Regions from separate parts of the Paenibacillus thailandensis genome, predicted to be linked through region 3. Evidence: a T-box and tRNA genes for the amino acid it is inferred to sense, from the RefSeq annotation. Region 3 holds a T-box; the other regions hold tRNA genes.
What was found. The T-box of region 3 lies ahead of leuS (leucine--tRNA ligase). A T-box ahead of a tRNA ligase gene usually reads a tRNA of that ligase, here a tRNA-Leu.

Region 1: it encodes a tRNA-Leu, which carries the amino acid that the T-box ahead of leuS (leucine--tRNA ligase) is inferred to sense. The anticodon was not compared.
Region 2: it encodes a tRNA-Leu, which carries the amino acid that the T-box ahead of leuS (leucine--tRNA ligase) is inferred to sense. The anticodon was not compared.

What each region holds. Positions count from the first base shown of each region.
Region 1 is NZ_JBHUMY010000001.1:678,490-689,058, forward strand. Features, by position in the region: gene ACFSW5_RS03090 (Gfo/Idh/MocA family protein) at 1-460, opposite strand, end outside; gene ACFSW5_RS03095 (GNAT family N-acetyltransferase) at 688-1,113, opposite strand; gene ACFSW5_RS03100 (adenine deaminase) at 1,158-2,981, opposite strand; gene map (type I methionyl aminopeptidase) at 3,361-4,110, opposite strand; gene ACFSW5_RS03110 (glycosyl hydrolase) at 4,332-5,036, opposite strand; gene udk (uridine kinase) at 5,439-6,059, shown strand; gene thrC (threonine synthase) at 6,281-7,672, opposite strand; gene ACFSW5_RS03125 (mechanosensitive ion channel protein MscL) at 7,927-8,091, shown strand; tRNA gene ACFSW5_RS03130 (tRNA-Leu) at 8,483-8,568, opposite strand; tRNA gene ACFSW5_RS03135 (tRNA-Glu) at 8,588-8,659, opposite strand; tRNA gene ACFSW5_RS03140 (tRNA-Ser) at 8,684-8,774, opposite strand; tRNA gene ACFSW5_RS03145 (tRNA-Asn) at 8,776-8,851, opposite strand; gene ACFSW5_RS03150 (SprT family protein) at 8,916-9,395, opposite strand; gene ACFSW5_RS03155 (hydrolase/acyltransferase) at 9,521-9,874, shown strand; gene cmpA (cortex morphogenetic protein CmpA) at 9,952-10,092, shown strand; gene ACFSW5_RS03165 (nitroreductase family protein) at 10,208-10,569, opposite strand, start outside.
Region 2 is NZ_JBHUMY010000012.1:269,504-280,072, forward strand. Features, by position in the region: gene ACFSW5_RS12775 (carbohydrate ABC transporter permease) at 1-67, opposite strand, end outside; gene ACFSW5_RS12780 (ABC transporter permease) at 118-1,080, opposite strand; gene ACFSW5_RS12785 (extracellular solute-binding protein) at 1,112-2,686, opposite strand; tRNA gene ACFSW5_RS12790 (tRNA-Leu) at 2,990-3,075, opposite strand; tRNA gene ACFSW5_RS12795 (tRNA-Ile) at 3,091-3,167, opposite strand; tRNA gene ACFSW5_RS12800 (tRNA-Met) at 3,199-3,275, opposite strand; gene ACFSW5_RS12805 (hypothetical protein) at 3,520-3,684, opposite strand; gene ACFSW5_RS12810 (ABC transporter substrate-binding protein) at 3,746-5,284, opposite strand; gene ACFSW5_RS12815 (ABC transporter ATP-binding protein) at 5,293-6,186, opposite strand; gene ACFSW5_RS12820 (ABC transporter permease) at 6,190-9,078, opposite strand; gene ACFSW5_RS12825 (efflux RND transporter periplasmic adaptor subunit) at 9,082-10,137, opposite strand; gene ACFSW5_RS12830 (ABC transporter ATP-binding protein) at 10,103-10,569, opposite strand, start outside.
Region 3 is NZ_JBHUMY010000016.1:151,047-161,615, reverse strand. Features, by position in the region: gene ACFSW5_RS15700 (pseudouridine synthase) at 1-586, shown strand, start outside; gene ACFSW5_RS15695 (Cof-type HAD-IIB family hydrolase) at 627-1,418, shown strand; gene ACFSW5_RS15690 (DEAD/DEAH box helicase) at 1,532-2,977, opposite strand; gene ACFSW5_RS15685 (YwbE family protein) at 3,109-3,306, shown strand; gene ACFSW5_RS15680 (FAD-dependent oxidoreductase) at 3,434-5,362, opposite strand; gene ACFSW5_RS15675 (lipoate--protein ligase) at 5,713-6,705, opposite strand; T-box leader at 7,036-7,264, shown strand; gene leuS (leucine--tRNA ligase) at 7,370-9,805, shown strand; gene comER (late competence protein ComER) at 9,857-10,569, opposite strand, start outside.

The DNA of each region.
Region 1 (10,569 bases), on a different contig from region 3:
AATTCGTGCGGCGCACCTCCCCAAGCTCCCCGGAGACGATCAGTTCCCGCAGCTTCGCGTACAGCGGGTTCGAGCGCTGATTGTACATAATGCCGAACACTTTGCCGCTCGCCGCCGCCGCTTCGTTCATCTCCCGAACCTGCTTCGTATACACGCCGGCGGGCTTCTCGATCAAGACGTGCAGCCCGTACTTAAGCGCTTTAATAGCCTCGGGCGGATGGTCGTAATGCGGCGTGCAGATCAAGACACCGTCGACGGTGCCGGAGCGGTACATGTCTTCCGTATCCGTAAACGTTTTCAGATGTTCGCCGAAACGGGAAACCGCCTGATTCAGTTTTTCCCGGCTTTGATCGGCGACGGCCGTCAATTCGACGCCTTTGACTGCTCCCTTAGTCAAATAATCGGCATGCCCGCATCCCATATTGCCCATTCCGACAATGCCGAGCCTGATTCGTTCCACGTTGAACGCCCCTTTTCCTCCAAAGTGTTATATGCTGTCATTGTAACATGGAAACGACTTGCGAGTCTTAATCGTCGGGAGCCAATTCGGCTTGCTTATTTAACTGTGGTTGTACTGATCCTTTAAAGGACGATTACCGTTCAGCCTCCTTATAGTCCCCAAAGCTTAGTACGCAAAAAACGCCCGGCGGCCCTTTTCAGGCCGCCGGGCGCTTGCCCCCTGCGCGGTTAAAGCGTTTTGACCATCGTGACGTGCGGAATGCCTTCCTCCATGAACACGTCCGATACCGTTTCGTAACCGAGCCTCGCGTAGAAAGGCTCGGCATGCGTCTGGCCGTGCAGCTTCGCTTTGGCAAGGCCTTGCTCGCGGGCGATTTCCTCAAGCGCGAGCATCACGCCTTTGCCGACCCCGTATTTCCGGTAATCGGCCCTTACGCATATCCGCTCGATTTTCGCGTATTCGCCCACCGTACGAACACGCCCCGTCCCGGCGGCTTGCCCGTTCCAATAGGCCAGCACATGCGCCGCCTCAGCCTCGTGCTCGTCGATTTCGACGTCCGGATTTACGCCTTGCTCCTCGACGAATACTTCCATCCGGATACGGTATGCTTCATCCATCTGCTCTTTGTTTACAATACGCACGACTTCCAACATATCTGCTTCTCCTCTTTCGATTCGGTCGTTTCCGATTCGTATTCTTATACTTGTTCCGTTTCTTCCAGAAACAGCGGCACCAGTTCGATGCCCGCCGCCGAGATGCGCACAAGCCCCTTGTCCGAGATGCGGAGCGTCGGGATGACCACGAGGGCGAGCAGCGACAACGTCATAAACGCATAATTCAAATCGCATCCTGCGGCGGCGAGCGCCCTGCTGACGGAGGCCGATTGCTCCGCAACGGTCTCGAACGGCTCGGTCGACATCAGTCCCGCAATCCGAAGCGGGAATTCGGCCGCCCCCTCTTCCGACATGACGGCAACGCCGCCTTGCATGCGGATCACGGCGTTAGCCGCCTCGGCCATAAGCTCGTCCGAGCTGCCGATGACAAGCACGTTATGGCTGTCGTGCGCCACGGTCATCGCAATAGCCGCCGGCTTGCGGAAGCGGATATTCGCCACAAGACCGACCGAGCGGTTGCCGGTGCGGTGATGGCGCTCAAGCACGGCGATTTTGCACAAGCCGCTTGCCGGATCCAAGGCGATTTGCCCGTTTTCGACCGGAACCTTTACATGGATTTCGTGTGTTTCCACATGGTTTTCCCTAACCTCGATCGCACGGACGCCAGCCTCTCCCGACGCGACAGGAGCCTTGATCGCAAACCAATCGGCGGCAACGCTCGGCTCCAGACGCACGGACTGCAGCATCTCCTCCGGATAGGCATACGGCGCCAGCTCGACGGTCATCCGCCCGTTTTCCGCGACGACGACGCCGGCCGCGATCGTCATGACCACGTTGACGTCCGCCAGATTGCCGTCCAGCAAAATTATGTCCGCATAATTGCCCGGGACGATCGCGCCGATGTCGCGCTGCAGGCCGAACCGTTCGGCGGTATTGATCGTCGCCATCTGAAAGGCGGTCACCGGCTTCACGCCTTGCGATATCGCATGGCGGACGACAAAATCCATATGGCCTTCGTCGCGAAGCGATTCCGAGCTTCGATCGTCGGTGACAAGCATCATGCGCCGCGTGTCGATGCCGGACTCGGTGTGCGCCTTAATCGTCTGCGCGACGTCATGCCATGCCGACCCTCTCCGCATTTTCGCATACATGCCCAGCCGAACCCGCTCGATGACGTCGTCCGCCGTAACGCATTCATGATCGCCCGTTACGCCCGCGGCGGCATAGACCGGCAGGCGCCAATCGTCGGCCGCCCAGGTGAAATGGCCGTCTACGAACCTTCCGGCTTTTAGCGTCTCCTGAATTTCGCCGATCATTTTATCGTCGCCGTACACGACGCCCGGGAAGTTCATCACTTCTCCAAGCGCAATGACGTCTTGGCCCCAAGCATACGCTTCCGCCACATCCTTCGGCCCAAGCGACGCGCCCGTCGTCTCGAAGTCCGGGCCGGTCGAAGGCACGCAGGAAGCCGCCTGCAAATAAGCGGCCAGCGGCGTTTGCCGCGCCTCCTCGAGCATATGGCGGATGCCGGACAATCCGCATACGTTGGCGATTTCATGCGCGTCGAAGAAACCGCCGGTCGTTCCGAGAGGCAGCACCGCCCGCGAAAATTCGGTTACGGTCAGCTGCGTGCTTTCAATATGGCAATGCCCGTCAAGCAGCCCCGGGGCCATATAACGCCCGGCGGCGTCGACCACCTTCGTTTCGGGCCCGATCATATGCGAGACGTCCTTGCCGACATATGCGATCCGCGAGCCGTATACGCCGATCGACATCCCCGGCAAAATTTCTCCGGAGACGACGTTGACCAGCTTGCCGTTCGTCACGACTAGCGTCGCGTGTTTGTCCCCCCGGGCTGCAGCCACCAGCTCCGGCACGCATTCGTGCAGCGGTTTTCGATTAAACATCCTTATAACCTCCGGATTTAACAGATTATCATTGCCGTTCTTATTGAATAGCTTCCAAAAAACCTTTGCCCAACCATGGTCATTCGAAGATAAGCGACCTACAAATTTGCGCAGCAAACTCGCTTCGGAATTTATAAATTCTATATATGGTAAGAAAAAAACGGCTGCCGCCGTTTTTTTGTCGCTTCTACGCTGAACTCGGGCGCCGAACGACGCCCGCTCTCCGCCCTCCGCTTACGTACGCGGACTCCTGTCCGCCGAAGCTCGTCGCTTGCTCTTCCGCTGCGCTATGTACGGGGCGTACAGGGCAGCGGACACCCCCCGCTTCCCGCCCCATGATTGCCTTGCTCCGGGGAAAGCAACAGTACGCTGCTCATCCCTATTGCTTCGTCAGAATGAGCGGACCGTCGGCCGTAATCGCAAGAGTATGCTCGTATTGCGCGGACAATCCGCCGTCCAGCGTTCTCGCGGTCCAACCGTCCGCGTCGATTTTGCTCCTCCACGTTCCCGTATTGAGCATCGGCTCGATCGTAATGACCATGCCTTCCTTCAACCGCACGCCTTTGCCGGCCGGACCGTAATGCGGCACTTGCGGCTCCTCGTGCATCTGTTGGCCGATGCCGTGCCCGATAAATTCCCGGACGACGGAGAAGCCTTCGGCTTCGGCATACGTTTGAATGGCGTTGCCGATATCGCCGATACGGTTGCCTACGACCGCCTGCTCGATACCCTTATACATCGAAGCCTCGGTTACGGCAAGCAGCCGCTGCGCCTGCTCGGATATTTCGCCGACCGCGTACGACCAAGCCGAATCGGCCAGCCAGCCGTCCACGTTGACGACCATGTCGATCGTCACGATGTCGCCGTTTTTCAGCACCTGCGTTTTGGAAGGGAAGCCGTGACAAATAACGTCGTTAACCGACGCGCAAGTCGCAAACGGGTAACCGTTGTACCCTTTTTGCTCCGGCGTCGCCCCGTGCTCCTTCAGAAACTTCTCGACGAACTGGTCGATTTCATGCGTCGTAATGCCCGGGCGAATCAATTTCGCAATTTCTCTATGGCAACAAGCCAGCACATCTCCGGCTTTTTTCATTTTTGCGATTTCATCCGCTGTCTTCAGAATAATCATTCGTGCACCTCTTTAATTAATATGAGATCAACCTCTTCTCAAGGTCTTTCGAAGATAAGCGGCCGCGTGCGGCAAAAACGCGGCAGCCCCTCGAAGTCTCTGCAATATGTTTATTATAACGCAACGCCGGGTGACAACAAACTTTGCGGTTTTTGCAAGTTCCCCGTCTTTCCTTGCCGAACCGTTAACCGGCGGCCTTCCGTTAGCCGCCAGGAGGCAAGCTACTCGGCCTTTAGCTTAAGGTCGAAAGCCGCGTCGCGGTCGCATACAAGCACCCCGTCCTTCACGTCAAGCTTGGCCGCTTGCAGCGACGAACGCCGAAGCTCGTAGCCGCTTGCCCGGCCTTCCCGCTCAAGCTCCGGCCGCCTTCCGGGATGCGTGAAATAAAAGATGTAAGCCTCGTCCCCTTGCACATGCACGTCGGCATGCAGACCGATCGTTCCGTCGTCTTCCCTGACGCCCGGCTTGTCCAAGATGATGCCGTTGCGCTCCCAGCGGTCAAGATCGTCCGAACGGTATACGCCTTGCCCCCGCCATTCGTCCACGAGCATCCAATAACAGCCTTTGAAGCGGAACACGTTTGGCCCTTCATGCGGACGTTCCGTTATAACCGGCCCCGTAACCGTCCAGTTGTACAAATCCGGGCTGTCGGCGGCATAGGTATGGGAGCCGTTCGCCTCGTCCTTATACCACATCCGGAAGCCTCCGCCGGGAAGCTCATAAACGCACGCGTCGATGACGCGGTCCGAGCTGAGCGGTACAACCCCGATATAGGTCCAGTTCAACATATCTGGGCTCGTATAATGCACGATTTCCCGCTTGTGTCCCTTCCATTCGTGCGGTACGCCCCGGATATAGCTGACGTACATATGGTACAAGCCTTCATGCCAGACGATTTCCGGCGCCCAGAACGTGTTCTTCCCCATTCGAAATCAAGGCCGCTTAACGTGCCGCGGTACACCCAACTGCTTCCGCCGTCCGAAGAAGAAGCTACGCCAAGGTCGGTCCCGTGTACCCAAGCCACGTTCGGCCCTTCCGCCGTCGCTCTCCTGTTCGTATAAACGATCCACCATTCGCTAGCTTCCCTGTTCCATACGATCACGGGATCGGCCGCTCCGTCGTACAGCGAATCCCTGAATAATGGCGCTTGCATAGGACTGACTCCAACCTCCCCACGAAAATAATTTCCATTGTACCATAACCTATGGCCGCTGAATATCCGGGAATGGGCCCCGTTCCAAGCAATCCCGCAGTGAAACGAAGCGGAAATTGTGCTACAATACAAAGATTGAAACGGGATTCACATTAGGGAGGTATATGGCATCATCATGCTAATTATCGGCATCGCGGGAGGGACAGGCTCCGGCAAAACAACCGTCGCCCGCTCCATTATCGATCGTTTGGGAGCGGATAAGGTTACGTTCATCTCCCAGGATAATTATTATAAAGACAACGGACATCTTAGCATGGCCGAACGGGAAAACATCAATTACGATCACCCTTTCGCCTTCGACAACGAGCTGCTCATTGAACATTTGAACAAGCTGCTCCGTTCCGAGACGGTACAAGCCCCGACCTATGACTTTACGATACACGGGCGCTCCGCGGCAACGGTCGAGCTGAAGCCGAATCCGATCATCATTCTGGAAGGCTTGCATGTCCTTTCGGACGAACAACTGCGCCTGCTGCTGCATATTAAAGTGTTTGTAGACACCGATCCGGACGTTCGGATCTTGCGCCGCGTCGTCCGGGACATCGAGGAGCGCGGCCGCTCGATTCAATCGGTTCACGACCAATATTTGAATACGGTGAAGCCGATGCACGACGCGTTCATCGAGCCGTCCAAAAAATACGCCGACCTCATCATCCCCGAAGGCGGCCATAACGAAGTAGGCATTGATCTGCTTACCGCGCTCACCGAAAAATATTTGAACGCAAGCAAACTGTAGCTCGATCTCCCTATCAGCAAAGCCGCCAAACGGGCGGCTTTTGGGTATTTAAGGGGCATTTTTCCGATAGCTCCGGAAAAATACCGCTGTACGCCGACTAGACGGAAATGCCGTCCCCCAATTGTTTACAGACAAAAAGCCGCGAAGCCCGCGCTTACAGCGCGTTGCTCCCCGGCTTTCCTTTTGCCGCTATGAAAATCCTTTGCGATGCCTCTGTTCTATTATGCGTAAAACCGGTTAAGCTCCTCGACAATCGCTTCCTTCGTTCCGTCCACGATCGTCTGACGCTGCGGCCGGTCGAACAGCTTGGCGATTTGCTCCGGGAACTCCTGCTCAATGCCGCACAGACGGATGGCCTCGTCAAACTTGGCCGGATGCGCCGTCGCCAGCGACACGCAAATGTCGCTTGCCCCTTCGCAACGCTCCGCGGCCGCTACGCCGCAGGCCGAATGCGGATCCAGCAAATAGCCGGTTTCATCCTTATATTTGCGAATGGTCGCCAGGCATTCTTCGCCTTCCACGCCGTGCGCGGCAAAGTCCCGCTGCACCCGGCGAAGCGTCTCCTCGCCTATTGTAATGCCGCCTTCGTGCTTGAATTGATTCATCAACGAAGCGACGGCCTGAGCGTCTTCATCCAGCACGTAATACAGGTAACGTTCGAAATTGCTTGCCACTTGAATATCCATCGACGGGCTGTACGTGCTTTGGAACGTGCCCGGCCGGTATACGCCTTCCTTGACGAACCGCTCGAGAATGTTGTTTTCGTTCGTCGCCAGAATGAGCTTTCCTACCGGCAGCCCCATCCGCTTCGCCAAATAACCGGCGAAAATATCCCCGAAATTGCCCGTCGGCACGCTGAAATCGACCGTCCGATATTCGGCGCCCTTCCGCACCTGGAAATATGCGTAGAAATAATATACCGTCTGCGCCAAAATCCGCACGAAATTGATCGAGTTGATCGCGGCCAGATGACGGCTCGTCTTATAATCGATATCGGCGAACAGCTCCTTAATAATGCGCTGGCAGTCGTCGAAATTGCCGTGCACCGACAAATTCAGCACGTTATCCTCCTGAACCGTCGTCATTTGCAGCTCCTGCACCTTGCTCACCTTCTGATGCGGATGGAGAATGCAAATTTTAATGCCTTCTTTGCCTTTCACGCCTTCGATGGCCGATGCTCCCGTATCCCCGGAAGTCGCGCCGAGAATATGGATTTTGCGGTTTTGCTTTTGGGCCACGTATGAATACAGCTCGCCCATCAGTTGAAGCGCGATATCTTTAAATGCGAAAGTCGGCCCGTGGAACAGCTCCAGCAGATGGAGCCCGTCCTTCAGACGGCGAACCGGCGTCACTTCGGGAGCGCGGAAACGTCCGTAACTCGCGTACACCATCGCCTTCAAATCTTCCTCGGGAATTTCGCCGTTCGTATAATAGGAGAATATTTCGAGCATAAGCTCTTGAAAGCTCAAGTTTTCCCACGACTTCAGCACGGCTTCCGAAATTATCGGAATATCGCCCGGCACAAGCAGCCCGCCGTCGTCCGCAAGCCCCATCAGAAACGCGTCGATAAATCCGATCTGTCCAACATTGCCTCGTGTACTAATATAGTACATGATGTAATCCCCCTTACCTATGCGACCATACTCTGTACATCATATCATCCCGGGGGCCAATAATCGACTCCAAACAAGAAAATTTTCAAAGATTTAGACGACTGGCGGTCATAACCTCGGCCGTACCGGAATATAAAGAAAAACAGATATTTTAATGCCAGCCAAATCTTCGCTTAACTTCCCGCTAATAATCGGAGCTTATACTGCGAATAAAGAGAAAGAACGCTAAACCGAACAAGGAGGTGACTGAACCGATGATCGTATTCGATGTCGTCGTAAACGGCGAAGTCAAAGAGACGATAAAGCCCCGGACGCAAAAGTTGAAGGACATTTGCGCTTTCGTCCAGCAGGAGTCGAGAAGCCTGACGAAAAAGTATGGCTCCAACATTTACCTGAACCGCCGGGTTGAATATAAATAGCGGCAAAAAAGATGACCATATGGCCATCTTTTTTTAATGATTTTCCTTCCCCCACCCCTCCAGAGGAGGGGCTCCAAGGGTTTGCACCCTCTGGACACCCCAAGGGGCGTCACTGCCACGCGGCCGTCTTCGACAATCCGTCATGCAAACCCCCGCGTTGTCCTGCGGACAAAGCTTTCTTTCGACCCGCCTACGTTAAGTTATGCCTCGGGGTGTCGCCTGCAACGTGACCACCTTCGATGATCATCCCTGCTCGGCTCGCGTTGTCCTGCGGACAAAGCTTTCTTTCGAGTTCTTACATGATATACAATAAGAAATAATCCTAAACTACCATTTAAAACACCAAAAAAAGCCTTGCTCAGCAAGGCTTTCGAATTTATCGTCATATTTATGGTGCGGTAGAGAGGACTCGAACCTCCACGGGCGTACGCCCACTACCCCCTCAAGATAGCGTGTCTGCCATTCCACCACTACCGCACATATAAAAAAAAGAAAATGACCCGTAGGGGATTCGAACCCCTGTTACCTCCGTGAAAGGGAGGTGTCTTAACCCCTTGACCAACGGGCCATGCAATGCGTCTTATGACGAGTATGGCGGAGAGAGAGGGATTCGAACCCTCGCACCGCTTGCGCAGTCTAACCCCTTAGCAGAGGGTCCCCTTGAGCCACTTGGGTATCTCTCCATGGCTCCCCGAACAGGACTCGAACCTGTGACAACTCGATTAACAGTCGAGTGCTCTACCGACTGAGCTATCAGGGAATATATGTCATAAAAACGCTATTCAATTCGTGCCGTTTCATCAGCGGCGACAAGTAATAATTTATCACGGCCTGTCCGGAATGTCAAGCGATTTTATTAATAATTTTCCGCGGCATTTTCCGCAAACGTATTTGGCCGGATCCACTTTCCTTTTTCGCAAATATTCCATACCGCAGTTCCGGCATACGAGCTTGTATTTGTAAGGCAGGCGCCTCCGCTCCTCCCTCTCCGGCAGCGTCCGGCAATACCGCGATCCCCCTACCTGCTTCAGGAGCAGCTTGAAATCCGCGTCCCGGTGCCGGTACCCTCTCCGCATCAAATGAAGATGGTAATGACACAGCTCGTGCTTAATGATTTTCTCCGTTTCTTCTTCGCCGAAAGCCGCAAGCTGATGCGGGCTGATCTCGATATTGTGCGACTTCGTGAAATAACGTCCGCCGGTCGCTTTCAGCCGCCCGTTGAACGTTGCCTTATGAATAAAGGGCCTGCCGAAAAATTGCAGCGATACCCTCTCGACCCATTGCTGCAGCATCTCATCCGTCATGTACAATCTCCCCCAACTACTTGAATTGTAAAGGCTCGATACGCTACACTGTCAAGTAGCAATATTGCGAAGATTGACGTGCTTTATATGCAGGTAAAGCATTATGTTGAGGGGAGTACATATTCATGCCAGCAATGCGTTACGTCCTTATGTCCGATCATCAAACGTTTACGTTCGTCGAAATGCCGGCCACCCACGCCTATCAGCTGAGCGCGCTGAACCTAAGGCTTCATAAAGAAATGGACAAGCTGACGGCCGAGCATGTTCCGGCGCTGCCTAAAGCCATTGCGGAATGCAATGACGTAGAGCTGCATCATCCTTCCGCATCCGTCGTATCCGGCCTCGATTATATCAACGAGCTGGAGCGGCAGTTCGCGGGCATCCGGGAGCAAGCCTACCCGCTTATCGCGCTGTTGACCGAAATTCGCGCGCTCCAGGCGCAGCTGGAGCAATGGTACGAGGAAGAATACGACGAATAACGTTGGACCTGCACATTCGCCCGCTTCCGCCCATATCCTAATGTTACAACAGGTTAGGCTCGGAAGGAGGGATGCGTATGCCTCAATGGCTGTGCAACCAATTAATGCGCGCTTTTCAGAAAAAAGACCGCCGCCAAATTAAATTGTTGAACGACTGCTGGTATTTTTACCAAAGCAAACAAAGCCCGAGCCAGCAAGAGCACCGATCGGGGCTTTGAGCACGTATAAAAAAACAAAACTCCCGCAATTCGGCCTTATGCCGCCGATTGCGGGAGTTTCTGCTTCCGGGAACGTTGAGCAGCTAAGCCAAAGCACCCGGATGGAAACGCCGATTTATTCGAACCGGTTCCACGTGAGAATATCCTCGAGCGGAAGGCGGGTCGTATTGCGTCCAGGTTGTGCCGCTTTTCCGATCGGAAGCAGAATGAGCGGATGAAGATTCTCCGGAATGTTCAGCAGCTCCTTCAGTTTCTCTTTGTCGTATCCGGCCATCGGCACCGTGTCGTAGCCTTTGGACTTCGCGATCAGCATAAGCTGCATCGCCACAAGGCCGCCGTCGAAACTTACGACCTCCATTAACCGTTCCGGCGAAAGCGACGCATACAATTTCACCGCGTTAGGCACGTAGTTTTCTTTAATTTCTTGCGACATAAATCCGGCTTCAACGGCCGAAGTGAAGATATCGTCCAGCTTGT
Region 2 (10,569 bases), on a different contig from region 3:
CAAGCAGCGCAAGAAACAGCGCGTTCAACGACTGTCCGAGCCGCTCCGGCCAATGATGGCTTCTCACAACGCAACATCCTTTCGCATATATGGCAAACCGGGTTTTATTGCCGTCCATTAGAAAACACCTTCCCCGCCCATCCGTTTCGCCAGCTTGTTGGCCAGAAGAACGAGCGCAAGCCCGACAACCGATTTGAATACGCCGACGGCGGTGCTGTAGCTGAATTCTCCCCTCTCGATCCCAACCCGGTAAACATAGGTATCGAATACTTCGGCCACTTCCGATACCGCTCCGTTATACATGAGAAAAATTTGCTCGAAGCCAACCTCCATAATGTCGCCAAGCCGCAGGATAAGGAGCACGATAATGACCGTCCGGATCGCGGGCAGCGTGATATGCCGAATCTGGCGCAGCCGGCCGGCGCCGTCGATCCTGGCCGCTTCGTACAGCTTCGGATCGATGCCGGCCATAGCCGCCAGAAATACGATCGTGCCCCAGCCGGCTTCCTTCCAGATCGCCTGCAGCGTCACCATCAGCCAGAAGCCGTCCGGATTCGTCAGAAAGTCGGCTTTGGACAGTCCCATCCGTACAAGCAGCTCGTTGACAAGCCCGTTTCCTTTCGCAAACAAAACTAACGTCAACCCTGCGATAATGACCCATGACAGGAAATGCGGCAAATAAATGACCGTCTGGATCACTCTCATAAACGCGGCGCTCCGCAGCTCGTTCAAGCAGATGGCGATCAGTATCGGAAACGGAAAAAACAACAGCAAATTCAAAAGGCTGATCGCAAGGGTGTTGCGGAACAACAACGAAAAATCCGGATTGGAGAACAAGGCGGCGAAATGCCGAAGCCCCACCCACTCGCTCCCCGCAATTCCCTGAAAGGGGGAATAATCCTGAAAAGCGATAATGATTCCCCACATCGGAACATACTTAAAGATAAGAAAGAAAACGATGCCCGGCAGAGCAAGCAGATACAACGCGCGGTCTCGCTTAAATCGGGAAAGCAGCCTCCCCGCTTTGCTCCTCCGGCCGCTGCCGCGCACTGCTTGGACCCCCAATGGATGTTCCGTCATGTTTATGGTCGGCAGCTCCTTTTCGCTATGCTCATTGACCGGTCCGTTTCTTGTAGGCTGCCGTCATTTCGCTCGTCATGGCTTTGAACCGCTCGTCTTCCTTAATCTCGTTCACGAAAGCGTCCCACGCTTCTATGGACTCGCGGCCGATAATGATTTTGGCCTTCAAATCTTGCATTTTTTTGTTCAAATCCGGCAATATCGCCTTTCCGGTCTCGGACTGCAGACCTGCGGCAATGTCCGGAACGCTTGTCTTATCGCGCTCCAATTCGACCTTCTCGAACAGCTCGCTTGCCGCAACTTCCTCTTCCGTTCCTTCCGCCTTTTCGACCGGCAAATGAATGACATTGACAATATGGTTGAAGTCCGAGGCATTGTCGGCTTTCCGTTTCTCTTCGTCTACCACTTTTTTGCCGTCTACGACCTTATAATGAATCCCTTCCAGACCGAACCGCTGAATGTTGAACACCTCTTCGTTCATCCAAGTGTCAATCAGCTTCAAGATTCGCTTCATCTTATCTTCCGGCACCGATTTCGGGATCGCGAGAATCCCGTTATAGCCGGATCCTTTCGGATTGTACCCGTTCAAATTCGTCAGCGGATAAAAATCGGTATACTTGAAGTTCGGGTCGACCTTCTTGAGCTCGTCGGCATAGATGTTGCGCATCGTGCCGGTCTTGTCGACGATTATGCCCGCCTGATTGCGCTTGAACAATTCGCGCGCCTGGTTCAGCTTGAGCGACAGCAAATCTTCCGGCATCATGCCGGCTTTATAAGCCTTGGACAAGTAAAGAAGCGATTCTCTCGTTTCCGGCAGCAACGCCGTATACACCAAGCTGTTGTGCGTTTCATCCCACTTCCAATGGCCGTTTACGCCGGTGAACGAGCTTTCGATCGCCCCAAGCACCGGTCCGATGTTTCCGCCCCAGCCCAGATCGTCCGGGCTAATATAAGCGGCGAGCGCCGTCGTGTCTTTTTTTCCGTTGCCGTCGGGATCCCGTTCCACGAAGGCCTGCATCGCCGCGAACAATTCGTCCGTCGTATCCGGCACTTCGAGTCCCAGCTTGTCCAACCAATCTTTGCGTATAATAAAAAACGATTCTCCGGTTACCGGTCTTGGCCGGGGAATGCCGTAATTGTTTCCGTCGGACGCTTTGGTCGTCTCCCAGGCGTTCGCGGGGATACCGTTCACTAATTTCGGGTAATCTTTAACGTATGGAGTTATATTCCAGAACGCGCCTTGCGACACCATCTTGGTAAAAGTGCTGTTGAAAGGGTCGTTGATCATGATCAAGTCGGGAATATCCCCGGAAGCAAGCGTCAAGTTAAGCTTGTCGGTATAAACATTGTTGGAAACCCACTGAATAGACATTTTGGAATGGGTCGCTTTTTCAATCGCGCGTTTAATGACGTTGTCGTCCGCAGCGGGAACGGCGCTGGGCGTTATCGTCATAATGCTTAACTCGAGCACATCGTCGGCTGCATCCTCCCCGATCTTGTTATTGTCGACGGCTGCCCCGTTGCCGCCGCAGGCCGTTAACAGCAGCAGCATAACCGCCAGCACGGCAGAGATCGATAAGTAAACCCGGTTTGTTGATTTGGTCATGGTTCCTCTCACGGCTCCTTTATATTAGTTGTCCCATTGGTTTTATCGGAATTATGAAAGCTAAATCCTGGCCAGGAAGCTTTTATTCACTATATGAAACGGCTTCATTTCCTGCAATTAGATTTTTTTGCAGCCTCTATGCGGCCAATGTTCAAATAAAAAAGCTCCGCGATTAGCCAATTGAGATTACCTTGGCCAATCGCAGAGCTCCGGTATGCCGGTCGCAGCGAAAAATAATGAAATTAGATAGAAAAAATCGCAAAGCCCGTAACGAAGGCTTTGCGATTTTTTCCACAATCCGTATGCCGGGAACGGGGGTCGAACCCGTACGGTTGTCACCAACCGCAGGATTTTAAGTCCTGTGCGTCTGCCTATTCCGCCACCCCGGCAGGTTGTGTGTTCAATGGTGGGCCCTGAGGGACTCGAACCCCCGACCAATCGGTTATGAGCCGACCGCTCTAACCAACTGAGCTAAGGGCCCTGACAATATGATTGTTCATTTCTCGTAAGGTTGGTTGCGGGGGCAGGATTTGAACCTGCGGCCTTCGGGTTATGAGCCCGACGAGCTACCGGGCTGCTCCACCCCGCGTTAATAACCGTCTGTCTGAAAACCTTCGATCGAAGTTCTTCAAGGACGATCGACCGCCTTTCAGCGGCAGTTTTATATCGCCAATCACAAAAACGAGTGTCGAAACTAAACTTTCTGATCAGGTCAGAAAAGATCAAACTCGAACGGCGACAAAATTAAATATACATGAACCTACCGTATAAAGTCAAGCATTTTTTTTAAATTATATAAGGAAGAATTGGCATCTTTTTATTTATGATTTCATTCAGGGAACATAACGGACGCCGTATTTTCCTTTGCGGGACCGGAACACTTCGATTTCCTTCGGGCAGTCGTAGCCGTAAATCCACCAGTCGTTTTCCATTCGGCGGACAAGGCAGCCCGCTTGAAACTTCGTATCGTAAAGCCGAACCCAATAAATCCATTTCATCGAATAATCCCTCCTTGTTTGAGGTTATATTTCCCCAAACAAGGAGGGATACATGCGTCATTTAACCGACCGGAACCGCCTCTGCGGTACCGCCGCCGTCGGCTGCCGGCTTCAATTCGCCTTCGGCCGGACTCGCAGGAGCGTTTTTGATTTCGGTCAATATTTTATTGCCTTCCGTTTCCCACTGCGCCAGCGCCTCTTCAACCGTCTTCGTCCCTTGCACGACTTCTTGGAACAGTTGGTACGCCGGCTGCTCCGCCTCGTAAAGCCGCGGGTATTCCCGCAATTGCTTCTCCGTATCGGTGGATTGCGGCGGAATCGGCTTCACCGAAGTGAACGCGTTGATATTGAAGGTTAAACCGTCGCGCGGCTTGATGAACTCTTTGCGGGCGGTCAATTGGTAATTGTTGCGCGACTTCAGCTCCGCCCACTCCCGGCTGTTCGTAAATTTGATGAAATCCCATGCATCGTCCGCGTTTGGCGCGTTAACGTTAATGCCCATCAGATCGCTTAAATACACATTGCCAACCCCTGGCATTTCTTGATGCGAAGGCATCGTGACGACGTCCCATTCAAACGGTTTGAAATCCTGAATTTTCGACGCGTTGTCCATCGTCGTTTTAATTTCGTTTGCATAGTAGTATTCGCCGATGGTCATCGCCGTCCGGCCAAGCAAGAACAGGTCGCCGCCAATCGGATTGGAATAGTAGCTGCCGTCGGCGTTTTGCTTGTTCATGCTTTCGTAGACAAGCGACATATCTTCCTGCGTCGGAACGACGTGATCCTTGTACAAGCCGGTCATCGTTTCCCATACCTTCTGCCAGCCCGGCTCGTTAACCGTCATGCGCTCCAGCTTGTCGTCCCATTTTTTCAAGCCTAGCGGGGCGCTGTACGTTTGCATGTCGTAATAACCGTCGGATCCCCAGCGATTGAACGTCATGCCGAATTGACGCTCCCCGCCTTCGCCCTTGCTGAGCAAACGGGCCAGTTCGAACACTTGGTCCCAAGTCATGTTGTCCGTAGGAAAATCGATGCCCGCTTCGGTAAACATCGTCTTATTGTAGTAGAGAGCCGAAGAATTGAACGTCGGCGTAAGCGCATAGAGGGCGTTGTCGCCCGAAGCCGCCTTGATCCCGTCGACCACGGTCGGAACGTAGTCGGAAATATCGAATTTATCCTGCGTAATAAGCGGATCAAGCTGCTTGAGCAAATTATCCTGCGTCAGGCGCTTCAAATAGTTGTAGTCGAAAATAACGACGTCAACCGGGTTGTCGCCGGTAAGCATTTTCGTCAGCTGCTCGTAAGTGTCGGGCTGCTTTTCGTTTTCCCCGTTCGGGTTATCGAACCGGCTGGCGCTGTAATCGACCGCAAATTGAAATTCGATATCGATATTCGGGTGCGTATATTCATAGGTGTTCGTATATTGCTCGCGCACCCAGGAATCGTTATTGGCTTCGCCGTATAACACCCCGATGCGAAGCACTCTATTTTCGGCCGACTGATCCCCGCCGCCGCTGCAAGCGGAAATAAGCCCCGTCAGCATCGTAACCGAAACGGCCGTTGCGGCCAGCTTGCCGATCCATTTCCATTTTCCAGTCATTCGCTACTTCACTCCCCCAATGTTTTCGGCCGCGTAATGACGATTCGCTCGCCGTCAAATTCCATCGTCGCCTTGTCTTTAATGTTCAGAGCGGTCAAATATTCCTTCGGTACCTGCAGGCGCCCTACGCGGTCCACGACGACGTAGGCTTCATGCACGGAAGATTGCAATCCTTTCGTTTCTTCTGAAGATGCCGCCTCACCCCCACCCGGAATAATATTCGGATTTCGCTTGATGAATTCCGTGCTGGTCAAGCCGTCGCGGATCGCAACGACGCGGTCCACTTTGCCCGCAAGCGACAAATCGTGAGTAACGATGACGATCGTGACGCCAAGCTCGCGGTTCAACCGCCGGAATATGCCCATGATCATATCCGACGTGGCCGTATCGACCGAGCCGGTCGGCTCGTCGGCAAGCAGCAGCTTCGGCCGGTTGGAGAGCGATATCGCGATGGCGACCCGCTGCTGTTCGCCGCCCGACAGCTGGTGGAGCTTGTTGTGCATCCGCTCCTTCAAGCCGACCCACTCAAGCAGCTGCTTGGCATAAGCGCGGTCCGTTTTGCCTGAAAGCATCATCGGCATCTCCACGTTTTCGAGCGCCGACAAATACGGAAGCAGATTGCGCGCGTTATTTTGCCAAATAAAACCGACCGTTTCGCGTTTGTACTGGACGAGCTGTTCTTCCGTGATTTTGAGCAAATCCCAAGGGCCGACCGTCACTTGCCCGGCGGAAGGGCGGTCCAGCCCGCCCAATATGTTCAGCAGCGTAGATTTGCCGCTTCCGCTGTTGCCGATAATGGCCATCAGCTCCCCGTCCTCCACCTTCAGGTTGAGGCCTTGAAGCGCAACGACTTCCAAATCGTCCGTTTTGTAAATTTTGACTAGTCCTTCGCATTCGATCATCGTCTATCGCTCCTCTCCCATTTTGACCGCTTGATGAACGCGCAGCCTGCGGATATGCAGGAAGAGCAGAATGGCTCCGATGACGATCATGAAGCCGACGACGCCGTAAAGCTGCAGCATATCCTGCGAATTAAACACGACCCGGAACGGCGGAACCGTATCGGTCACGTTCTCGGCAGTTTGCAGGAACGGAAGGAACAGCACGCTCGTCAGCTTGCCGATCCCGATGCCGAGACCGATGGACAATCCGGCCGTCAGCAATTGTTCGAGCAGCAGCATACCCGTCAGCTGTCCTCTCGAAAGCCCCATTGCGCGCAGAACGCCGAACTGAACAACGCGGCCGGACAGATTGAAGAACCAATAGAGCACGTATCCGACCAGCGTGACGATGACCGATACGAGGAAGCCAAGGCTTAAGATGCCGAATATGCCGCCCCTCGTCGGATGTTTCGCCTGCGTGAGCAGCTCGTTGCGCACGTCTTCCACGGACGCTACCGCAATGTTCTGCTCGGCCAGCTTCTCCAGTATCGGAGCGACCTTCGCGCCTTCCTCCATGCTGAGCCACACTTCGTAAGGCATGATAGGCAGCTGGTCGTAAATATAATCGAGATTCGCGATAATGAACGGCGACTGATCCGGATATTGGCTAGGCCAATAAGGCAATATGCCGACGATAACGAATTCCAGCCTTCCGTCCGGGAACCCGGCGGTAATCGCGTCGCCAAGCTTAAGCTGATACTTCTCGGCAACGCCCGTCGGAATGATCGCCGCGTTCTCGTAATACCCGAGATTGTTCAAATAATAGTTCGGATGGACCGGATACAAGTCCTCGCGGAACCAGCCGACGTCATCGAAGTCGACATTGTCGATGCCCATGACCGTCCCCTGGCCGATGGAGCGGCCGGAGACGACGATGCTCGCGTTCGTTTGCAGGACGCGGGCAGCCGCTTTCACGCCTTCCAGCTTGCGGAATATTTCGAACGGAGGCTCGTTGTATAAAATTTTTGTCGGCGTCGGAGGACCGCCGTTGCCTCCTCCGCCTCCTCCGCCTCCTCCGCCATTGCCGCCACCGCCGCTACCGCCGCCGTTGCCTCCCCCGCCTCCGTTATTGCCGGGGTTCGCGAATTCGGCCGTGCTTTCCCATACCGTCTGAATGATGACGTCGGTTCCGTACCGGTACAGCGTCCTCTCCTCGGAGTTCAAATCGATCGTCCGCGCCGCGGAAGCGTTGTACACGCCGAGTCCCAGCGTCAATATAAGCAAAATCATAAGCGGATAATAGCCTTTGGACGAACGGGAAAGCTGCGTAAGCGTCAAATAAAGCGGCACCGGGAGAAACTTGCGCCCGAGCAGATTAAACAGCTTGAGCAGCCAAGGAAACAGCCTTAAGCAAAACAAGCCGATGGCAAAAATGGACAACGCCGGCACGAAAAACAGAAACGGCTGAACGTTAAGCTGGTCGGTCGTCATGCCGGTCTGGAACGTAAGCATCTGGCGCTCGTTGAACAAATACCAGCCGTAGCCGGCAAGACCGAGCAACGCGACGTCGATGAACCATCTTTGCCAGACGGGTCCGCGGTCCGACCGCGCCAGCTCGCGTTTATAGCTGACGATGGAGGAGCGGGCGTACAGGACGGCCGGGATGACGGTCGCAAGAATCGCAAGCAGCACCGCAGCGCCTCCGGCAATGATCGCTTCCGTGCCGAAGCCTACCGGAATCGATTTCCGGTTGACGAAAGAGAGGAAGCCGTTGGCCGAACCGATGCTCTTCGCCATAAACCATCCGAGGAACGGGCCGGCCGCCAGCGCGACGGCTCCAAGCAGCAGCCCTTCCAGTAAATAAATCCATATAATTTGCCGGGTACCCGCGCCTCTGCTTCGCAATACCGCGATGTCGCTCCGCTGCTTGTCAAGCGCTTGACGTGCGTTCATGGCAATGAAATAGAACACCATCGCCAGCATCGGAGCGGCAAGCGTAAACAGCATCGTCTGCAGCTGCAGGCTTTGGGCCCGGAACTCGCTAAGCGTCGAAGCGAACGAAATTTCCACCTTCGTGTTTTGCAGCTTCTGGTAAAGCTCGACGTTTAGCCTCTCGAGCGTCCGGCCGAGCGGATTCAGCTCGCTCGTCTGGATGTCGGACAGATCGAACACGTAATACCACGAAGCGTTCTGGATCGGTACGTTGTCCTCGGTCATCAAGCCTTCGAAAGCGGCTTCGCTGATTTGAATCGAGTTCATAAGCGATTCCAGACCTTGGAACCAATACGGGTCCGTGTCGTTTGCCGGCTTGTAAACCCCGACGATTTTGACCTTTAACGTCAAGTTCAGCCCGCCGTAAACGGGATACTCGAAAACGTCTCCGACATGAATGTCGTTGCGGTACATCGCTTCTTCAAGCATGACCGCCTCCAGGACGCCGCCGCTCTCCCCGCTTTCGGAGAACCAAGCGCCTTGCGTCAGCTCCGTCTTCTCCTGCAGCCCCGACATCGTCGAAATCGTCAGCTGGCGGCTCCGGCTGGCGTCCACTTTGGTCGGATCTTCGGGTACGACGTCCGTGCCCCGAATGGAATAGCTTCGGACGTAAGTTTGGCTTGGGAAGCCGATAAGCTGCGGCACTTCATTCCCGATATAGCCGTCCACGTCATTCAGCTGTCCGGGGTCGGTCTTCGTCCCTCCCGGCGCTTGATAACGCATAAGGAGCGATCCGGCCGGGAGTCCTTCGCTTTTTTCCTTAAGCGATTCGGAAACGACGCGCTTAAGCGCTCCGTCCGCATACATCGGAATGCTGGTCGCAAACGCGACCGCCATAATAAGGCCCATGAGGGTGCTGACCGTAAGCCAGCGCGTATTCCACATTTTGCGGAATAAAAATCGAAACAGCGGAATACCCATCGGCTATCGACCTACCACTTTCTGCCCCGGCGTCAGCCCCTGCAATATTTCGATCTGCGTCGCCGTTTGCTGGCCTACCTCCACATCGACCTCCCGTTTGCCTTCTTCGTCCACCACTTGCACGTACGTTCGCGATCCGATCGTACGCAAGGCGGACGGAGGAATGACGATGGCGTTCTCCTTGCGGTTAATAATGATGCTGATCGACAGCGGCATGCCGCGCGTCAGCCCTTTGGGCATTTCGTTAAGCTCTACGTGCATGAAATCTTCCAAGCGTTCGAGGTCCTCTTCGTTGCCGTTCTCCGAATCCGATTCGGTCGCAAGCGGCAGCTGCTTCACCTTGCCTTCGACCGTTCCGATATTGTTGATGCTGACCGAGACGGGCATGCCGACCGCAACTTTGGACAACTGATCCTTCGTCAGCTTCGCGGCGGGAATCAGCACGCTTGTATCCGCAATCGTCGCAATCGCCTTATAAGCCGTAATCGCATCGCCTTTCTCCACCTTGACGTCCAGGATGGTGCCGGCGAACGGAGCCGTCAGCTTCGCTTTGGCGATCTCCTCCTGCAGATCGGCGATTCCTTGGCGCTTCTCCTCGAAGGCAATCGACAGCTCCTCGAATTCGATCGGATCCATCGTGTCTTTATTGCGCATCGTTTCCTTCATCGACAGCTCTTCCTTGCGGAAAGCAAGCTGTTCCGACTTGAGCTGCTTCTGCAATTCGTCCACGTCAAGCTCGCCGATGAGCTGGCCGGCGGCTACCTGGTCTCCGCTTTTGACGTACAAAGCTTTCAAGTTTTTATCTTCCAGCGTGAAATAAAGCGGCTCCTCCTTCGAGGAGAGCATCTTGCCGACGACTTGAATCTTCGTTTCCAGCGTTGCCGTCGTCACTTCGTATTCCGGCTTCTTCGAGATTTGCGGCGGCGCGATGGATGGAAGCACTTCCTCCTCTCCCTCGTCCGGGAGCAGCGAGCATGCGCTCGTAAACGCCAGCGAAGCGCCTAAAGCGACGGCCGCCGCTCCCTTAAATAAACTTCCCGTCCACCATTTCGTAAACATGATCGGCAACCTCCAAAATTGTAGGGTCATGAGTAGTCATACAAATCGTAACTTCTTCCGTCCGGATAATCGTTTGAAATACGGACATAATTTGCGCGGCCATGCCGGTATCCAGCTCCGCCGTCGGCTCGTCTGCAAGCAGCAGCTTCGGCCGGTGCGCGATCGCTTTGGCGATGGCCACGCGCTGCTGTTCGCCGCCCGACAACTCGAACGGCCTGTGGTGCATCCGTTTTTCCAGTCCAACCATCGCCAGGCAATGCTCCACTCTTTCCTTCCAGAGCGACTTCTTCACGCCGGCCATCCGCAGCGACAGCTCTACGTTTTCCTTCGCCGACAGCAAAGGCATTAACGCGAAAGCCTGGAAAATAAATCCGATGTCCTTGCGCCTTACGAGTGTCCGCTGGTGATCGTTCATGCTATGGAACGGGCGGC
Region 3 (10,569 bases):
CGTCATATACCGGGATACCGTTTATTTGATGATGAATAAGCCTCCTGGCGTCATCTCGGCGACGGAGGACGGGAGAGAGCGGACGGTTATCGATCTGCTGGAGGAGGAGGACCGTCTGCTGTCGCCGTTTCCGGTAGGGCGGCTCGACAAGGATACGGTCGGCCTCCTGCTGCTCACCAATGACGGGCAGCTGGCGCACGAGCTGCTCTCGCCCCGCAAGCACGTCGATAAGACGTACGAGGCTGTCGTCGAGGGCGACGTGGGGGAAGCCGACCGTCAAGCTTTCGCCGAAGGCGTCGTGCTGGACGACGGCTACAAGACGATGCCGGCGGAGTTGCATATAACGGGCAAGGAGGAAACGGCTTCGTCCGGAGTGAAATCAACCGTGAGTCTTACGATCAAGGAAGGGAAATTCCATCAGGTGAAGCGGATGTTCGAAGCGGTCGGCAAGAAGGTCGTGTATTTGAAGCGGGTATCGATGGGGCCGCTGCGGCTTGACGAATCGCTGCCGGAAGGAACGTACCGCGAGCTGACCGAGGAGGAAGTGGAGCTGCTCCGCGCCCACCGCGGCGTCAAGCGGTCATAGGACGGCTCAGTGAAAATAGAGAATCGGGGAGAGAAACGTAATGGGTAAACAATTCGATTTAATTGCGCTGGACGTGGACGGAACGCTGCTGACGGACGATCACCGACTGACGGCCGATACGAAAGATGCGGTCCGCGAAGCGGCGGCCGGAGGGACCGAGATCGTGCTCTGCACGGGCCGGGGCCCGTCGGGCGCGCTGCCCGTGATGGAGGAGCTTGGTCTAAGCGGGACGTTGATCGTGCACAACGGGGCCGCGACCATCGATTCCGTCCGCCGGACGGTTCTGCACGAATATGCCATCGATCCTCTTTATTTGGAGCCCTATTTGATTTATTCCCGGAACAACGGCATCCATTTCGATTTCAACACCGCCTTTGAAATGATGGTGGAAGGAATGACGCCGGAAGCCGAGGAAATGTACAGCCGTTTTTATGCGCAGCCGAAGCTGCTTGCGCCGGGAAGCCCGGTGCCGGAAGGGCTGCTGAAATTTACCGTGTTCGGCTCGAAGGAGGAGATGGACCGGGTGGAAGCGGATTGGCGCGGATGGACCCCTCATTTGCAATCGATCCGAAGCGGGGATTTCTTTATCGACGTGCAGCATGCGGAAGCAAGCAAAGGAGCGGCGCTGAAACAGCTTGCCCGGGCAAGGGGCATCGACCGCACTCGCGTGCTGGCCATCGGCAACTACTACAACGATATCGATATGTTGACGTTCGCCGGTTTGGGGCTGGCAATGGGCAATTCGCCCGAACGGGTAAAAGAAGCGGCGGACGCCGTCATCGGAAGCAACGAGGAGGACGGCGTTGCCGCAGCGCTGCGGCAATACGCGTAAGCGCCGGGAAGGCGCTCCTTTATTGGACAAAACAAACCGCCGGGCGGCAAAGCCCGGCGGTTTGTTTTGTAGTGCCGTATTTCAACGCGTCGCTTGGCGCCGCGGCGCTCCGATCATTTGCCGCGCCCGCGCCTGCCGGCTTGGCCGGACCTGCCGCGGGAGCCGCCGCCCCGGCCGCCTTGCTTGCTCTCCGGGCCGCGGCGGGCATTGTTGCCCCGGCTGCCGGCTTTGCCGCCTTTGGCCGCCGCGGCCGAAGCGCCTTCTCCGGCGGAGCGCTTGCGGGCGCCCGCCTGGGCCGCGTCAGGGCGCGTTTTGGCTTTGCCGCGCTGCGGGCTTGCGCCCCCTCTCGAGGCGCCGCCGCGCCCGCCTTCGCCGCGGGCCGAAGCCTGCCGGGATGGGCCGCTGACGCGTCCTGTCTCGGCCGTCGCCCGCACAATATTGCCGCTTTCGTCCAAGCGGCGCCGTTCAAGCGAAGCGTGGATGCTCTCTTCGATGATCTGCAGGTTTCTCCGGTCGTACGGCGTCGCCAGCGTAACGGCCATGCCGGATTGCCCGGCCCGCCCGGTCCGTCCGATCCGGTGGATGTAGGTTTCGCCGTCTTGCGGAACGTCGTAGTTGAAGACGTGCGTCACGCCTTCCACGTCAAGGCCGCGCGCCGCGACGTCCGTCGCCACCAGCACCTGCAGCTTCGCTTCGCGGAACCGCTTCATCACCTGCTCGCGTTTCGCCTGGGTCAGGTCGCCGTGCAGTTCATCAGAAGCGATGCCGTGCTCCAGAAGCGCTTCGTTCAGCTTTTTCGCCCTGATTTTCGTACGGCAGAACGCCACCGCCAAATAAGGGCGGTATTGCTCGATCAGGCGGAATAAAGCGGCCTGCTTGCCGCGGTCGGTCGTTTCGACGACAATCTGCTTAATATTGTCGAGCGTTACGCGCTCGCTTTTGATTTGAATATCGGTCGGCGCTTTCATATAATCCGCGGCAAGCCGTTTAACCGCGTCCGGCATCGTAGCCGAGAACAGCATCGTTTGACGTGCGCGCGGCGTCCGGGAAAGGATCGATTCGACCTCCGGAAGGAAGCCCATATGGAGCATTTGGTCGGCCTCGTCGAGCACCAGCATTTTCAGCTTGCCGAGACTCACCGTCTCGCGGCGCATATGGTCGAGCAGCCGGCCGGGCGTCGCCACGACGATATGCGGCGCATTGGCCAGCTTGCGGATTTGCGCCTCGACGTCCTGTCCGCCGTAAGCGGCGAGCACGGAGGCTCCGACGGCCGGCGCCAGCTTTTTGAGCTCGGCCGTAATTTGAATGGCCAGCTCGCGCGTCGGCGTCAAAATAAGCGCCTGCACTTGATCTTTCTCGACGTTGATCCGCTGCAGCATCGGCAGAATAAAAGCGACCGTCTTGCCGGTGCCCGTCTGCGCCTCGGCGATGACGTCTTCTCCCGCAAGCAGAAGCGGGATCGTCTCGCGCTGGATCGGCGTAGGATCCGTGATGCCGTTATTTCGAAGGAGACGAACAAGCTCCTCTTGTACTCCGAGTGAAGCAAAAGCGTTTGACATTTTCCAAATTTCCTCATTTCATTACGTCGTATAGCGACTAGTATAACATTTGCGCCGCCGAAGTGCATCTTGCCGCAAGCTGTGTTATGCTGTTGGATAACATAATGATCAAATAAAGGATGTAAAGGACCATGAACGGAACGGAACGATCCCGGATTAAGCCCGGGCTTCTTGTCGATATCGTCCTGAAGCAGGATCAACGGACGGGGAAGCTGACGAGAGGAACGGTCGCCCAGCTTCTGACCAAATCCGCGACCCATCCTCACGGCATTAAAGTAAGGCTGACGGACGGGCAAGTCGGCAGGGTAAAGCATATTGTCGAGGAGTAAGCCCTAAACGGTTCCGAGCATAAAACAACGGCATGCTTGGAACTCACGTATAAGCGCAAATAAGGCCGGCCGCCGCGGGGAAGCGTTGTTACGCTGCCATCTGCAGAGGCCGGCCTTTCGTTGCCGGTCAGAACGTCATGCCAAGCTTGGATACGGCCATATCGTAGATCAGCAAATACGCTTCGCCGTTCGTGAGCCGCTCGGGATCACCGATGGAGTCGATGGTCTGCTCGGTCAGCCAGCCGCGGCTCGTCAGTTCGGATACGGCCTCTTCCTTATCGGTATCCAGGCCGCATAACGAGGCCATCATCGAGGTGGCCAGCGAAAGCGACAGCGGCTCCTTGACCGGTTCGCCGATCGATGCGACAGGCAAGGCGGGGTCTCCCGGCAGCTCGTCCGCATGAAGCTTCTTGACTTGCCGAAGCTGGTTTAAATATCGTCCCGCGTTGGATGGCTCGTCCAGTTTCCAGCTGTCGTTATCGTACCCGCCCGAGGCGAGGTACATGCTTGCCGCGGCGACCAGCCCGTTGTAGTCCGGGTGCTCCTGGTACGGCTGCTTGCCGATACGCTGCATCTTCAAATCCATTCCTTGGTTCTTGAGCATCTGCTTAAGCTTTTGGATCGAAAGCTCCGATTTCGATAATTCCCGGAACGTGACGCCTTCCTCGATCGCGAGTTTGGCGGCGGCGCCTGCGGCTTCCGCCGTCGCCATGCCAAGCGGAATGACGCGGGCGCTGCCGTGCGGAATCGTATCGAAGCTGGCCGCGCGGCCGACGACGAGAAGGCCGTCGATCTCCTTCGGCACAAGGGTGCGGAACGGCACGCCGTATTGCTCCGGTTTCATTAGAATCGTTCCCATGCCGCCTTTGTTCGTGCTTTGGATATCGATCGGATAAGAGCCGTAGGCGATAGAATCCCAATGATCGCGGTTTTCGAGCAAATCCGTCAGCTTCAGCCGGTATTCTCCGATAATGTGGCGCGATTCCCGGATATACAATTCGCTCGCCGTGCCGGCATATTCCAGCTCCGCGAACGGTTCGAACGTTTGCTTCAAATATTCGGCGATGCGCGGCGCTTCCGCCTGGGCGGCCTTCATGCCTTCCTTGACCGATTCCGGATCAAGCGGGTCGACGCCGAACAGCTGCATCGAATTGATAAGGATCGTGCCGTCGGCTTGCCGGCCGATATTCAGGCCGCGCATTTTGATCCGCGAAGGGTCGCTCGCTACGTAGTCTTTCGCCTTGTTATAACCCCATATGCTCATTTCGTCATAATCGGCGTCCTCGTAATGCGCCAGCTTCGACCATCTTTCCGGCGTCACGCCGCTCATGCGGATGACCAGCGTAGCCACCATCAGCTCGTCCTTGCTGCCGATATCCTCCCGTCCGACCGTGTACGGCGCGCCTGCCGCTGCGGCGATGTCGCCGTCCTGCGTCGCGTCGATAACCGCTTTGGCGGCAATTTCGGCCGCCGCGCCGTCCTCGCGGACAATCCGCATGCCGGTCACGCTCCGGCCGGACGCTCCGCCCACGATCGGTTCCATCCGCTGCGCTTTCATCAGCAGGTCGATATTCGGCTCCGCCTTTACCATCCGGTAAAACGCGTTGGCGGCCGTACGGGTATCAAACGAAGACCCTTCGACCATGGCGTACCATTCTTGAAAAAGCCCTTTGTTCAAATAAGTGTAGCGGCCCAATAGCTTACGGAAAAAAGATTGCGAAGGGGAATAGTTCAAGTCGAGCGTGTTCAGCTCCCCGACGGTCATAAGTCCGCCCAACCGGTCCCGGCCTTTTCCGTCGACGAGCAGAACGGAAAGCCCGTTGCGAGCGGCCGATACCGCGGCGATGACGCCTTCGGGATCGGTTCCGGCGACAATGACGTCGTAACCGCTTTTTAACGTTGGCGCCGATTCGACCGCAAGAAGCGGTTCGCTCACCAGCTCGACGTCCGAACGTGCTCCATGATTCCAATACCACATCGCGGCGTATGTACCCGTAAGCATCGCTGCGCCCGCCAGAATAATGACGGACCAAACGGCCAGCAGTTTAGTTCTCAAGCGACGAATTCCTCCTGTGTCATTCCTGAACGTTTTTGCCTAACGTAAATAATGACGAAACGGCAATTAAAAAGGTTGTGCCGATCGGCACGAAATTTGTCCATTTTTTGCTTAAACACAAATCTATCGCGGGAAAGTAGAGTTCCATTATACTAGGAGATTGTTCCTGTTGCGACATTTTTTTGATAATGTGACGTACGGGAAGTGCCCTAAGGAAGGAGAAGGGGGAAGGGGGACGGCGGGAAAACGGGTTGGAGGGGCGCAGAAACAATATGCGCTTAAGACCGCATAAAAAAAGACCCGGGCGCCGCCGTAACGGCGGGCGCCCAACCCCGCAAGAAACATTGTTGCTATAGAAGCAGCGACAGCCAGTCCGACTTCGTGACGGGACCGAAATAATGCGTTAAGTCGACCCGGTCCAGCAGTTCTTCCATGGTGCCGGCGTCGTAGCGCAAGCCGATCAGTTTCCCGGCAAATTCTTTGCTGTCGCCGCGTCCGAAGAAATCGCCGTATACGGCGGCTTCCCGGATGATGCCGTTCTCCACTTGCAGACGGACGTCGAACGTTCCCGCGCCTTCGATCCGTTTCGTCTGGCGGAAGTTGAAGGCCGGCGAACGGCCGTAGTTCCAATCCCAATTGCGGTATCGCTCGTCCGCCAGCTTGCGGACGTTCGCCCATTCTTCCTCGCCGATGTCGTAGACGGGCACGTTTCCTTCCGTTTGGAAGATCGATTGAAGCAAATGCCCGCGGAACTGCTCGATCGTCATCGGCTCCTGCAGAAATTCGCGAATATTCGCCACCCGGCTGCGGATCGATTTGGTCGCTTTCGATACGTATTTCTCGGGATTCGCCTTCAGCGCGGCGGCAACCCGATCCATTTCCGAATCGAACAGCAGCGTGCCGTGCGTAAACAATCGGCCTCTCGTAACGAATTGGGCGTTGCCGGATATTTTGCGTCCCTCGACTTCAATGTCGTTCCGGCCGGTCATCGATGCCCGGACGCCAAGCTTGCCGAGCGCCTGCACGACGGGTTCCGTAAACTTTTTAAAGTTATGGAACGAATCCCCGTCGTCTTTCGTGATAAAGCTGTAGTTCAGATTGCCGAGGTCATGATAGACCGCTCCGCCGCCGGAGAGCCTGCGAACGACGCGAATGCCGTTATTCTCCACGAACTCGGCGTTGATTTCCTCCGCGGTGTTCTGATTTTTGCCTATTATAATGGAAGGGGCGTTTATATAAAAAAGCAAATAATCATGCTCGGCCGGAAAATGGCGCAGCGCGTACTCCTCCAGCGCAAGGTTGAGCGAGGCGTCCGTAATGCCTTGATTGTCGATAAAATACAGCATGGGTTATAAAGCCCTCCTTCTGATGGCCGGAAACCGGGTTTCCGCCGTCTGCTAGCTTAACGTTTCTATTATAGGCCATTCCGGGGAGGAGAGCCAAGCTTTTCGTCGCCGGCGGATTTGCCGTTCGGGCGCAACAAACGCTTGCGCGTCTCTGCCTTCCGCAAGGCGGCCAAAACGTTGTCCGGCAAGCGTTCCGGCGTTCGACGGCATGTGCGCGGACAGCGCTTGACATCGAAGGTGCGCCTCTTTATAATCGAAAGTAATTTACTTAAAGCAGAAACGACTTCGATGTTCAATCCAAGGACGAGCCGTTTCTTGCGAGAAATATAAACCGCGTTGAGAAGGATTAGTAACAGCGACTGCAAGGTCAAGAGAGCCGGCGGAAGGTGCAAGCCGGACCTGCAGCAATGTGAACTCACCTTGGAGCCGTGCGCTACCCGGATTCCGGCGAACCGCACCGCATAGCCTGCGTTACGGGCGACAAGTGAGCCGAAGGCAAAGCATGCCCGAAGCTAACTAGGGTGGTACCGCGTGAGAATAATCTCTCGTCCCTAGCGATTTTACGCTAAGGGCGGGAGTTTTTTTATGCGAACGGGGCCGGCTTGCCGCCAGCGGTTCGCTTCAAATGGATATTTGGAAAGAAGGAAGGGAGCAGTTAAACATGTCGCAAGAGCAGCAGCATGGCTACAATCCGCAAGCCATAGAGCCGAAGTGGCAGAAATACTGGGAAGAGAACAAAACGTTCAAAACAACGGAGGATCCGGGCAAACCGAAGTTTTACGCCCTTGACATGTTCCCTTATCCTTCCGGGGCAGGCCTTCACGTCGGCCATCCGGAAGGCTATACCGCCACGGATATCGTATCGCGCTATAAAAGAATGAAAGGCTACAACGTGCTTCACCCGATGGGCTGGGACGCGTTCGGCTTGCCGGCCGAGCAGCACGCGCTGGACACCGGCCAGCATCCGCGCGACATAACAGTCAAGAACATCAACAATTTCCGCCGCCAGATCAAGTCGCTTGGCTTCTCGTACGATTGGGACCGCGAGTTCAGCACGACGGATCCGGACTACTATAAGTGGACGCAATGGATTTTCATCCAGTTGTATAAGAAAGGCCTTGCTTACGTAGCGGAAGTGCCGGTCAACTGGTGCGAGGCTCTCGGCACCGTGTTGTCGAACGAGGAAGTGATCGACGGCAAAAGCGAGCGCGGCGGCCATCCCGTCGTCCGCAAGCCGATGCGCCAATGGATGCTCAAAATTACGGAATACGCCGATCGTCTCCTTGACGATTTGGAGGAGCTGGACTGGTCCGAAAGCATTAAAGACATGCAGCGGAACTGGATCGGCAAATCGAAAGGCGCCGAAGTGACGTTCCGCATCGACGGCCACGAGGGCTCTCTGGTCGTGTTTACGACCCGCCCGGACACGCTGTTCGGCGCGACTTATTGCGTCCTTGCGCCGGAACACGAGCTTGTCGCCCAAATTACGGCCGAAGCCCAAAAAGAGGCGGTAGCGGCTTACAAGGAAGCGGCCGCGCGCAAAAGCGATCTGGAGCGCACCGATCTCGCGAAGGAAAAAACGGGCGTATTTACGGGCGCTTACGCGATCAACCCGGCGAACGGCGAGAAGCTTCCGATCTGGATCGCCGATTACGTGCTGGCCGGCTACGGAACGGGCGCCATCATGGCCGTTCCGGGACATGACACCCGCGACTGGGAGTTTGCGAAGCAATACGGCTTGCCGATCGTCGAAGTCGTGCAAGGCGGAGACGTGGAGAAAGAAGCGTATACGGGCGACGGTCCTCACGTCAATTCCGGCTTCCTGAACGGTCTCAATATGGAGGACGCCATCAAGGTTATGATCGAGCATCTCGAAGCGGAAGGCACGGGACAAGGCAAAGTGACGTACCGTCTGCGCGACTGGCTGTTCAGCCGGCAGCGCTATTGGGGCGAGCCGATTCCGGTTATCCATCTGGAAGACGGCACGATGAAGACGGTACCGGAGGAGGAGCTTCCGCTGCTTCTGCCGGACGTTGATGCGATCAAGCCTTCGGGCACAGGCGAATCGCCGCTGGCGAACGTGACCGAATGGGTGAACACCGTCGATCCGGAGACGGGCATGAAAGCCCGCCGGGAGACGAATACGATGCCGCAATGGGCGGGAAGCTGCTGGTATTATCTGCGCTTCATCGATCCGAAGAACGACAAGGAATTGTGCTCGAAGGAGAAGCAGCGGGAATGGCTGCCGGTCGACCTGTATATCGGCGGCGCCGAGCACGCCGTGCTGCACCTGCTGTATGCGCGCTTCTGGCATAAAGTGCTATACGATCTTGGCATCGTGGAAACGAAAGAACCGTTCCACAAGCTTGTCAACCAGGGCATGATTCTCGGCACCAATAACGAGAAAATGTCCAAATCGCGCGGCAACGTCATTAACCCGGACGATATCGTAAACGAATACGGCGCGGATACGCTGCGCTTGTACGAGATGTTTATGGGACCGCTTGAGGCGACGAAGCCGTGGAGCACCAACGGAGTGGACGGGGCATTCCGCTTCCTGAGCCGCGTCTGGCGCCTGTTCGTATCGGAAGACGGCAGCCTCAGCAGCAAAATTACGGACGGCGAAACGACCGATGCTTTCAAACGGGTATGGCACCGCACGATTAAAAAGGTGACGGAAGATTACGAGAATCTCCGTTTCAACACGGCGATCAGCCAGCTGATGATATTCGTCAACGAAGCCTACAAGACCGACGTGCTGCCGCGCCGGGCGATGGAAAACTTCGTTCAGATGCTGTCTCCGATCGCGCCGCATATCGCGGAAGAGCTGTGGGAGAAGCTGGGCAACTCCGGCACGATCACCTATACGGAGTTCCCGGCTTACGACGAGGCTTGGACGGTCGATCAGGAGGTCGAAATCGTCGTGCAGGTGAACGGCAAAATCGTCGATCGCGTGTCGATTCCGGCGGATACCGAACAAAGCGAGATGGAGCGGCTCGCGAAAGAGCTCGATAAGGTTAAACCGCTGCTGGAAGGCAAAACGATCCGCAAAGTGATCGCGGTTAAAGGCAAGCTCGTCAACATCGTAGCGAATTAACGGGGCACAACATAGAAGAGGTGAGCGGCCATAAAGCCGTTCACCTCTTTTTTACGGTTCTCCGAACATTTCGCCGATTTTTTCCACGTCTTCGTTGTATTTGTCATGGGTCGTCCGGATGAGCCGTCCGAACACGCCGGCCGTATCCTGCCGAAGAAGCTCAAGGGCTTGGGCGGTAATGCCGCCCGGAACGGCTACCCTCTTCTGGATTTGCTCGGGCGTCAGGCCGCCTTCCGTCAGCAGCAATCCGGTGCCAAGCAGCATTTCGCTGGCGACGCGAACCGCTTCGCCGCGCTCGATGCCGGTCTCTTCCACTGCCGCTTTAACGAACTGCTCCAGCAAAAAAGCAAAAAACGCGGGACCGCAGCTGGAAATATCCGATACGATGCGGGTGAAGCTTTCTTCGATGCGCAGCGGCTGGCTAATATGTTTCAGCAAAGACTCGAGCTTATCCTTGTCTTCTTCGGCAACGCGGCTTCCGTAGATGCATAAAGTGGCGCCGCTCCATACGCTGTTTGTGATGCTCGGGATCATTTTGGCGATTTTGCAGGGGAGCCGCTGCTCCAGCAGCGAGATCATAACCGGGCTCGTAATGGAGACGACAAGCTGGCCGGGACATACGACGGAAGCGATGTCGCCGACGACTTTATGAAATTCCAACGGCTTGACGCAAAGAAACAGCAACTCGCAATCCGCTGCCGCTTCCGCGTTCGAATGAACGGCCCGGAGACCCGGATAACGGGCAGCTAAAGCCTCGGCTTTGG